DNA from 2 places in the Vreelandella sp. 162(4c) genome. Region 1 is predicted to be linked to the other one. Evidence: predicted binding sites of a transcription regulator. Region 1 holds the regulator's gene; the other holds the start of a gene.
What was found. Region 1 encodes FNR, which switches genes on or off when oxygen is low (the NO sensors DNR and NnrR bind a similar motif). Its sites were predicted from a motif close to TTGATNTANATCAA; they were not measured.
Positions count from the first base shown of each region.

Region 2: the regulator FNR is predicted to act here: its motif matches at 1,352-1,365, upstream of AC4EYZ_RS21925 (OmpW/AlkL family protein).

Region 1 covers NZ_CM176981.1:3,868,034-3,872,981, forward strand. Annotated here, with positions in the region: gene AC4EYZ_RS17690 (DUF294 nucleotidyltransferase-like domain-containing protein) at 1-844, shown strand, start outside; gene AC4EYZ_RS17695 (3'-5' exonuclease family protein) at 850-1,503, shown strand; gene ttcA (tRNA 2-thiocytidine(32) synthetase TtcA) at 1,766-2,686, shown strand; gene fnr (fumarate/nitrate reduction transcriptional regulator Fnr) at 2,679-3,425, opposite strand; gene hemN (oxygen-independent coproporphyrinogen III oxidase) at 3,510-4,943, opposite strand.
Region 2 covers NZ_CM176981.1:4,769,080-4,774,027, reverse strand. Annotated here, with positions in the region: gene AC4EYZ_RS21935 (VOC family protein) at 19-348, opposite strand; gene AC4EYZ_RS21930 (P-loop nucleotide/nucleoside kinase family protein) at 440-934, opposite strand; gene AC4EYZ_RS21925 (OmpW/AlkL family protein) at 1,465-2,091, shown strand; gene AC4EYZ_RS21920 (YqcC family protein) at 2,172-2,507, opposite strand; gene AC4EYZ_RS21915 (DUF3549 family protein) at 2,835-3,872, shown strand; gene AC4EYZ_RS21910 (ATP-dependent zinc protease family protein) at 3,906-4,346, shown strand; gene rimK (30S ribosomal protein S6--L-glutamate ligase) at 4,388-4,948, shown strand, end outside.

The DNA.
Region 1 (4,948 bases):
CTATCACGAGCAGAGCTGCATGATGGTGATGGGCAGCGAAGGGCGCGGTGAGCAGATTCTAAAAACGGATCAGGATAACGGCTTGATTCTTGCCGATGAAACCCAGTGGCCTGATCTTGCCAGCCATATGCAAACGCTCACCGATACCCTGATTCAGCTTGGTTACCCGCCGTGCCCCGGCAACATTATGGTGTCTAACCCCGAGTGGGTGGCCACGGTATCCCAATGGAAAGGTAATATTGCCAAGTGGGCCAGGGAGCGTGATGGCGATAGCCTGATGAAGCTGGCCATTATGCTCGATGCTCATGGCGTGGCGGGCAACCCGAGCTTGCTTGAGAGCGTGCGCGATGAGCTGTTTGAACGCTGCTCGGGCGATGAGCTGCTGCTTTCCTATTTTGCCCGCACGGCGCTGCGCTTTTCGACGCCGCTGACGCTGTTTGGTTCGCTGAAAAAGCCTCAGCACGGTATCGATATCAAGAAAGGCGGTATTTTCCCTATCGTGCACGGTGTCCGCACCATGGCGCTTGAGCGGCGCATCAAAGCCACCTCGACGTTTGATCGCTTGGATGCCCTGGTTACTGACGGTCGGTTGGATCGCCGTTTTTCCGATGACCTGGGCGAAGCGTTGGCGCTCTTTTCTGAGCTGTGCCTCAAGCAGCAGCTAAGTACGCTGGAAACTTCTGCGGATGCGAAAGAAACTAACGCCCAAAGCAGCAGACGCGCTAACCGTGTCGTGGTGCAGAACCTCTCTTCCCTGGAGCGCGACCTACTGCGCGAAGCGATGCATATTGTCAAAGACTTTAAGCAGCGGCTTTCCCACCGTTACCATTTGGAGTATTCGTGAGCGGAATGCGGCTGTTAGATCGACATGTGACGCTATTTAGCGGCTCGCTGCGCACCTTGTTAAGGCGTGAAAGTGACCGGCGTCGTTGTGCAGACTCCCCCTATGCCTGGCTGTTTCAGCCCTATATGGGCGAAGAGCTGGTGGCGCTCGCCTGCACCGCAACGCCCACGCAATCATCACCTGTGATCAGCGTGGCGGCAGTGGTGCTAAGCCATCAGCAGGTGCATACCAGCCGCGCTTTTGTGATCACCCTTGGCAGCGCGAAGCAGCCCGCGAGCGCAACGCTGCGCCGTCATCACTTGCTGTGCGAGGCGGGGGAGATACTGCCACCAAACAGTGATAACTTGAGCGCGCTAGTAGAATTTATCGGCAATCGGCCCATCGTTGGCTGGCAGTTAGAGAAGCGCATTGGAGCATTGAATGCACTACTCAGTAAGCGGCTGAATTTTGCCCTGCCCAACGCCCAGGTCGATGTGGCAAAACTGCATCAGCGCCAACTGCGCCGTTTGCACCCGGAGGTCGAAGCGCCCAGCAGCTTCGCCCAGGCGTTGGCATGCTGGCAAGTACCCGTCATGGGCATGCAGAGTGTGCTTGGAGAGGCCACCGCCAGCGCACTGCTGTATATGCGCTTGCAGCGTATTATGGCGCAGGTGGCATAGTAGTCTCTTTCGTTGTGGCGAGGACAGCTTTCCGCGAGGGCGCTGTGAACCCTTCCCTGGGCGCTACTTTTGTCATCCATGACAAAAGACCCTCGCTCCAAGCTGCCCTCGCACCGAGGTATGGTGCAGCGGTCAAAATAGTCACTTCCAATTGCGATATCTTGTGTGGCTACGTCTGATTAGTTGGGTCAGGCGGTGAGTGTTGTTAGAATAGTTATTACTTTTTTCTCTCACGCCTTCTACCCTCGGCAGTGCTTATACCATGCAAACTCTTGATCACTTTGATCCTGCTCACCTTGATACGGTTGGAGCCACCCCAGCTGACGCTGAGCACGACCAGCCTGAGCTGGCTGATGCGAAGCAGAAGCGTGAATTTAACAAGCTGCAAAAGCGTCTGCGCCGAGAAGTGGGCAATGCGATCATTGATTACCAAATGATCAATGAAGGTGATCGCGTAATGGTCTGCCTCTCCGGTGGAAAGGACAGCTACACGATGCTGGAGATTTTGCGCAATTTGCAGCGCAATGCGCCGGTCAATTTTTCGCTGGTAGCGGTCAATCTGGATCAAAAACAGCCGGGTTTTCCCGAGCACGTATTGCCTGCGTATCTGGATAAGCAGGGCGTGGAGTACCACATTGTCGAGCGCGATACTTACTCGGTGGTAAAAGAGAAAACCCCGGAAGGTAAAACCACCTGCGCGCTTTGTTCACGGCTGCGGCGCGGCTCGTTGTATGGCTTTGCCGAAGAGATTGGCGCCAATAAGATAGCCCTGGGCCATCACCGGGAAGATATTCTCGAAACACTGTTTCTCAATATGTTCTTTGGCGGCAACCTGAAAGCGATGCCGCCAAAGCTGCTATCCGATGATGGGAAGAATATCGTTATTCGGCCGTTGGCCTACTGCAAAGAGGCTGATATCGCCGAGTTTTCGCGGCTGATGGCGTTTCCGATTATTCCCTGCAACCTGTGCGGTTCACAGCCTAATATGCAGCGTCAGGTGGTCAAAGAGATGCTCGCCGAGTGGGACAAAAAGTTTCCTGGCCGCCTGGAGAGCATGTTCAAGGCTGTCACCAACATTGCCCCTTCCCAGTTGGCCGACCGCAGCCTGTTCGATTTTGAAGGCCTTGAGGCCAAGCAAGCAGAGCTACTGGCGGGGCGTATCCAAGCCTTTAACGTCAGCTAACTGTTTGCTCTTCCTCTTCGGCGAGGGTAATCAAGCGCGGCATATCGAGAATGTTGACCTCTCGCCCGGAGACCGCCACCACACTCTGCTGCTGAAAGCGGCTTAGTATGCGGCTGACCGTTTCCACCGCTAAGCCCAGGTAGTTGCCGATATCAGCCCTGGGCATTGAGAGGCGAAAGCTGTAAGGCGAGTAGCCCCGGCGACGAAAACGATCCGAGAGGGTAATCAAAAAACTTGCCAGCCGCTGATCGGCGGTTTTACGCGAAAGTAGCCGCATCATACGCCGGTCATCGCGCAACTCTTTGCTCATGCTACGATAAAGCTGGCCACGCAGTTCGGGTAGCTCCTCCGAGAGTAAGTCCAGGCGGTCAAAAGGAATCTCGCAGACGGTGGTCGTTTCCAGGGCGATAACGCTACCGGGGTAATGCTCTTCGTCAATGCCATCCAACCCCACCAATTCACTGGGCAGGTAGAAATTGGTCAACTGCTCGCTGCCGTTACCTTCGGCGGTGATCTGTTTCAAACTGCCCGAACGGACTGCGTAAACGCTGGTAAAGGTGTCGCCCTGACGAAACAGCGGTTCGCCTTTTTTCAGCGGCGCGCGACGACGAATAATGGCGTCAAACTGCCCCACGTCGTCCAGCTCAAGGGCAAGTGGCAGGCACAGTGAGCTCAAACTGCAGGTTTGGCAGCGAGCTTCATGGAGTAGCGAGCGCCGACGGCTCATGGGTTCCAACATGCTTTGCTCCTTGAGAGGGTCCCGCTTATCAATTAGAAAATCCTTACTTATTATAGTCGCTTTAGCATGCCTGCAATAAGGTGATTAAACAATCTTAGAATACTGTTGTCCCGTTTGCCCGGAAAGATGGGTATCAAACGCCATTGCTATATGGCGAATCAGCAGTCGACCCATTGGCGTTGCGTTAAGCTGGTCGCCGCTGCGTGCCAGCAGGCCATCTTGCTCGGCGCTTTGCAGGCGCTCAAGCGCAGGCGCAAAGTAGCGGGGGGCATCAATGTTCCAGCGCTGGCTAACGGCGGTCAGATCAATGCCCATATCGCACATCAGCCGCTCAATCACATCCCGGCGGATCAGGTCGTCATCACTTAAGCGTATGCCACGCACGGTGGCAAGCTGCCCCTGATCCAGCGCCGCTTCGTAGCGGGCCAGATCGCTAGGATTCTGCGCATAGACGTCATCAATACGGGAAATCGCCGATACGCCAAGCCCGATTAAGTCGCACTGAGCATGGCTGGAGTAGCCCTGGAAGTTGCGCTGCAGCGAGCCTTCGCGCTGGGCAATAGCCAGGCTATCGTCAGGGCGGGCAAAGTGATCCATACCGATATGCACATAGCCAGCTGCGGTGAGCATTTCGATGGTGGTGCGCAGAATCGCTAGCTTCTCTTCTCCGCCTGGCAAGTCATCGACATTAATGCGCCGCTGCGGGGCAAAACGCTCGGGCATATGCGCGTAATTAAACACAGAAAGGCGCGCCGGGTTGAGCTCGATCACCTGGCGTAGGGTGTTGGCAAAGCTCTTTTCAGTCTGAAATGGCAAGCCATAAATTAGGTCGAGATTGAGCGAGCGAAAGCCCAGGCGATGCGCCTCCTCCATCAGCGTTTCGGTAAGTACCCGAGGCTGAATACGGTTAATCGCTTTCTGCACCAGCGGGCTTAAATCCTGCACGCCCAGGCTGATGCGATTAAAGCCGAGGGATTCGAGATGGCGCAGCGTAAACACATCCGCTTCGCGAGGATCTATTTCAATTGCGTAATCGCGATCAGCAGACGATGAAAGACCAAAACGTGCATCCAGTCGATCAATCAGGTCGCCCATCTGGTTCAAACTGAGAAATGTCGGCGTGCCGCCGCCCCAATGCAACTGCTCCACCGGTCGTGATGTATCCAAGTGGCGTGCGGTCAGCACCATTTCACGGTCAAGCCGGGCTATATAGGGCTCGGCAAGGGCAGTGTTTTTGGTAGCGATTTTATTACACGCGCAGTAGAAGCAGATCTTGCGGCAGAAGGGCACATGAACGTACAGAGAGAGCGGACGCTTACTGGCATTGCTACGCTCCAATGCCTGGGTCAGGTCGCCAGGGGTAAATTGGTCGTGAAACGACAGCGCCGTGGGGTAGGAGGTGTAGCGTGGGCCGTTGGTGTCGTAGCGACGCAGTAACGCTTCGTCCCACACCGGCTGCATAGGGGCTGCGGCAGCAGCGGGTGCAAGAGGCAAGGCAGCAGGGGTATGAACGGGCATGAAGG
Region 2 (4,948 bases), 900 kb from region 1:
TCACCGTGATGCCGCTTGTTATGGTTTCTGCTCACTAAGCTCAACCTTTCTGCCATCAGGATCTTGGACGACATAAACATGCTTTCCGCCAAACTTATACTGGTCCACTAATTCTAAGTCAGGGATGATATTGCCCAGACCTTCCACTGAAAATCCTAGTCGCGTGTTGTCTACTGATTCGCTGCTAACCAATGGATACAACTCGAATACAAACCCCGCATTTTCTGACGAGTAATGCACTGGCCCACAGCCATGCTGCTCTTCCACGAAGCTGAAACCGAGCTGCTCATAGAACTGCTTGCTGGCCCGCAAATCGCTGCACCGTAGTACGAACAAATCAAGTTTCATAATTCACCAAAATGACATAACGCTGCAACGTGCGCGGCTTTGTAATAAAGGCGCAGCCGCAACGTACAAGCAGTCGCTGTACCTGCGGCTATTATCCATTTGCCGAAATTACAGTTATGTTAAACCCTTCATCAGGTGTGGGCGCAACAAAGTACTTTGTAATCTGCTCAAACATCTCTTCAGTATCCGTTGCCGCTCTCTGCGGTTGTTCTGCACGCCTTTTGGCTATCTGCTCTAAGCAGGTATCATTTGGCTGGTCAATGTAAATTAGCTCATGGGGAGCCTGAATCTCTGAAAAGACACTTCTAAGCCATTTTCGTTGCGGAATCGTATTTGCAGGAAAGTCCATTACCACATTAGTGCCTGACGCCAAGATCGACTGAGCCAGCTTCTTCATTTGAGGCTTGAGCCGTCCAGCATATTTTACGTAATCTTCCAGTGTCTTAATGCTATCGGGATAAACCGACGCAAGCCACTCGTCTTCTGAAAGCAGTACGGCGTTTCGTTCTTGGGAAACTTCAAGAGACTTTGTAGTTTTCCCTGCCCCCATTTTCCCGCAGAAAAATGTCAACACTCCTTTCTTCATTTCTTGCCTCGTATTGCATAGCAGTTTATTTCTGCGCATACGTATTTTCCTAGAAAGCGTAACACCATAAAAAAACTCCAATGTGTTAATAGTAATGGGCAAATTACCAACTCCCATTCAAATGCTCGCTAGAAAAATGCGCATGCTCATTCCTGACCATCTTTTCGCATTGCCTATAAACACGAGCAGATGTTTTACAACTCGCTGTTTTAATTTATTTTTATAAACAATATTCTGGCAATATTTGATCATACCTCTTGCTGAGCGTATCAGAAAAACACGCATTACAGACTAAAAATACTTCATATCACTGCGCATGCATCCATACAAATGGGCAAGCCAAATGGCTAGCAGCCCGCTTCTGAATTAGGTCTCTCCAGCCGCCCCTCCCCCTAACCCCCCCATGTCTAATAACTCTTGCCCTGGATCAATAATCCACTCCCTGGGTCTCGTTACACTGGTTTCATCGTTAAGCGGCTATCGGAAAGCCGTCTAATCTTACTATCTGCGTTAACACCTGGAGTGATCCCATGCGTAAAGCCGCCCTGCCTACATTATTCGTCACCACTGTTGCCGCTGCGGCAATGATGACCAGCAGCCAGGCATTCGCCTACGGCGCTGGCGATTTCTTCACCCGCGTGGGTGTGGCCAAAGTCGCCCCCACCAGCGACAACGGCTCACTGGCCAACGGTGCGCTATCAGTGGATGTACAGGATAAAACCGATTTCGCGTTCACCTTGGGCTATCGCTTCCACGATAAAGTCGGCGTGGAACTACTGGCGGCGCTGCCGTTTGAACACGACATCCATTTAAACGGCGATAACATTGCCTCAACCAAGCACCTGCCGCCGACCCTAACACTGCAGTACTACCCGCTGGGCGGCACTCAGTCACGCGTACAGCCCTATGTCGGCGCCGGTATTAACTACACCTTTTTCTCCGATGAGGAGCTGACGATTGGTGATTTAGACCTGGATGACTCCTGGGGAGCGGCAGGCCAGGTAGGTGTTGATCTATTAGTTGATGACCATTGGGCGCTGAACGCCGCTGCTTGGTACATCGATATCGATACCGATGCGAGCGTTAACGGTGCGGCGGCAGGTACCGTTGAGATCGATTCTCTCGTGGTCATGGCAGGCCTCAGTTACCGCTTCTAAGCCACTTGCAAAACCGCTAGCGGATGTTATCCACAAAGCCTGCCTCACGGTGGGCTTTGTGCGTTTAGTAGCATGCCGCTTTAAGCGCTTTCAGTGACGATCTGGTCGACCTTCTCTACCGCCCGCACGATGAGCAGCTGGTGGTGGGTGGGTGTTTTCTCCTGCTGTAAATAGGCCGCCACGGCGGGAGCCACCTCGCACTTTGCGGGCATGGCTGCACGGGCATCCATCAAAGCGTTCAAGCGGGCAATAAACACAAAGCGTACCCATTGAGGCAGCGACATCGTGTCGATGCAAAATGGCTGCTGGCTGGCAAACGCCTCTGCATCGGGTGTTGGCATGCGCCATAGATCGGCGGCTTTCATCGACGCCTCAAGCTCTAGAAGTGCTGTCTGCAGCGGTTGATAAGTACTCATAAAGACGTGTGTCACTACCTCGGAAAATGAAAAGTGTGTCGTCTGCCCATTATCCCCACTCAGCGAGTGCCTTGCCACCTATCTACGCTTGCGGGAAGTTATCCATAGACTCACAGAAAACCTGCACGAGCCTGTGGATAAACTATGGAAAGGTGTCGCAACGCTTGCTCTCATGGGGCTTTCGCACAGTTGATTAATTTTTAACCGCATTGTCATTAATGCTAATGCCTTAAGGCACTGTCATTAACACCATGTTTTATCAGTCTCTGCGGCTGACAGTGTCACATCAGCAAGGTAGAGTGCAGGCTTGCAACGCGGAAGGATGTCATGCAACCAATTCAAACCCTTGATGAGTTTTTTACCCGCAGCGGTGGCGAGGTTTCCCTTTACCATATGGGGCGCCATGTCGTCTCCTGCCCGCGGGAGTCACTTGCCGCCTTTGAAGGTGGCGAAATGGCCTGGCCAGAACCCTGGCAAGGCCAAGCGCGCTTAGCCATTGTGTTTCGCCTTGGCGATATGCCCGAACCGGCTATTTGGTTCTTAGCCTTGCCACTGGACGAGCAGGGAATGATTGCCCCCGCCCAGCGCGATGCGTTTTTAAACCGGCTGCTGGAAACACTGGGGCGCGCGGTTTCTAACGTGGGTCGTGAAGAAACAGCGGACGTGGATCACTTAATGAAGGATAATCCCCTCGCCTTCACGCCTAACGTCACCTTCCAAGCCATGCTCAATGCACGCGCCACCCATGCGCGTGGGCTGCCCGCCAGCCAGCATTTTGAGCCGGTTGATGCCTACTTGAGCGGCCAGCAAGCGATCGATTGGCAGGCATTGGGGTTACAAGGGATTGCCGATTACGTCGTGAGAATGGAAACACTTGACGCTGAATCGCTCGCGCAGCGGTTGCCTGAACTGCCTACCGCCGTTATCCACTCCTTGTGCTACTGTTTAGAGCACCAGCCATTGCCACAGGCGTTAGTCGCGGCAATGCAGCGTCGTGGCGAAGCCGCTGCACAAGCGGGCGACATCGAAACGCTGTGTGCCTGTCTGCGCGCAGTGGGCAATACGGATGCATCAGAGGTGGGTAATTGGTACACGGCCTTACTTAACAACTCAGCGGCCTGTGGGCCGGATGTGCTCGCGGCAATAGCCGGGCGCGGCTGGGGCTATCTTGAAGACGCGCAGCGCCTGCCACTTTTTCTGCAACGCTTAGCAGAAGATGAGCGTAGCGATTTTGCCGCCGTAGTGCGTGATATTGCGTTAATACCACGACTACGCTTACCGGTCATGATGGCACTGCGGGATGCGCCTGCTGGCTCCGCAACCCAACGCCGTTTGACACTGATGATGTCACAGAGGAACGCTTGATCCGATGTCACTTTTAATTGCAAGGAGTGAGCCGTGAAGGAATTACCCTATCAGGCCAAAGCGGTCATTGGCCGCCGCGAGATGGTGACGCTACCTGAACTAGGGCTTCACCTATGCTGTAAAGCTGACACTGGCGCGCGAACATCTGCACTGCATGCAGAAGAGATAGAGACCGATGAAGATGACCATGGTCAACTGTGGGTTAGCTTTATCACCCATAGCGGAGGGCCAGACACGCCAGCGCATCGCTTCCGTTTGCACCTGCATGATCGACGCCGGGTCACCAGTTCCAACGGTCATAGCGAGTGGCGCTATGTTATACGTACCCCGATGCAGATGGGCGATTTGAATTTCCCCATTGAACTGACCCTTACTGACCGCAGCAATATGCGCCACCCGATGCTACTAGGCCGTAGTGCCATGCGCCGCCTCCTGGTGGCCCCCGGTGCCGCATTCTTGCACGGTGAGCCTTAACCCCTTATTAGTCGCTTCAATCTCAGCTCGGAGTCTCCTACATGCATATCGCTCTGCTGTCACGCAATCGCAATTTGTACTCTACCCGCCGCCTGGTTGAAGCCGCAGAGCAGCGTGGGCATACCGCCCGCGTGGTGGACACGCTGCGTTGCTATATGAGCATTACCTCGCACCACCCTTCGATCCACTATAAAGGCCAAGAGATTGAGCCTTTCGATGCGGTGATCCCGCGCATTGGTTCATCGGTCACCTTTTACGGCTGTGCGGTGCTGCGCCAGTTTGAAATGATGGGCACCTACGTTATCAACGATAACGTCTCGATTACCCGTTCGCGGGATAAATTACGCTCACTGCAACTGCTGTCGCGTAAGGGGTTGGGGCTGCCAATTACCGGCTTTGCCCACTCCCCCGATGACATTCCCGACCTGATCACCATGGTCAAAGGTGCGCCGCTGGTCATTAAGCTGCTCGAAGGCACCCAGGGGATTGGTGTGGTATTGGCGGAAACCAATCAGGCCGCTGAATCCGTCATTCAAGCGTTCATGGGCATGAAAGCCAATATCATGGTGCAGGAGTACATCAAAGAGGCGCGTGGCGCCGAT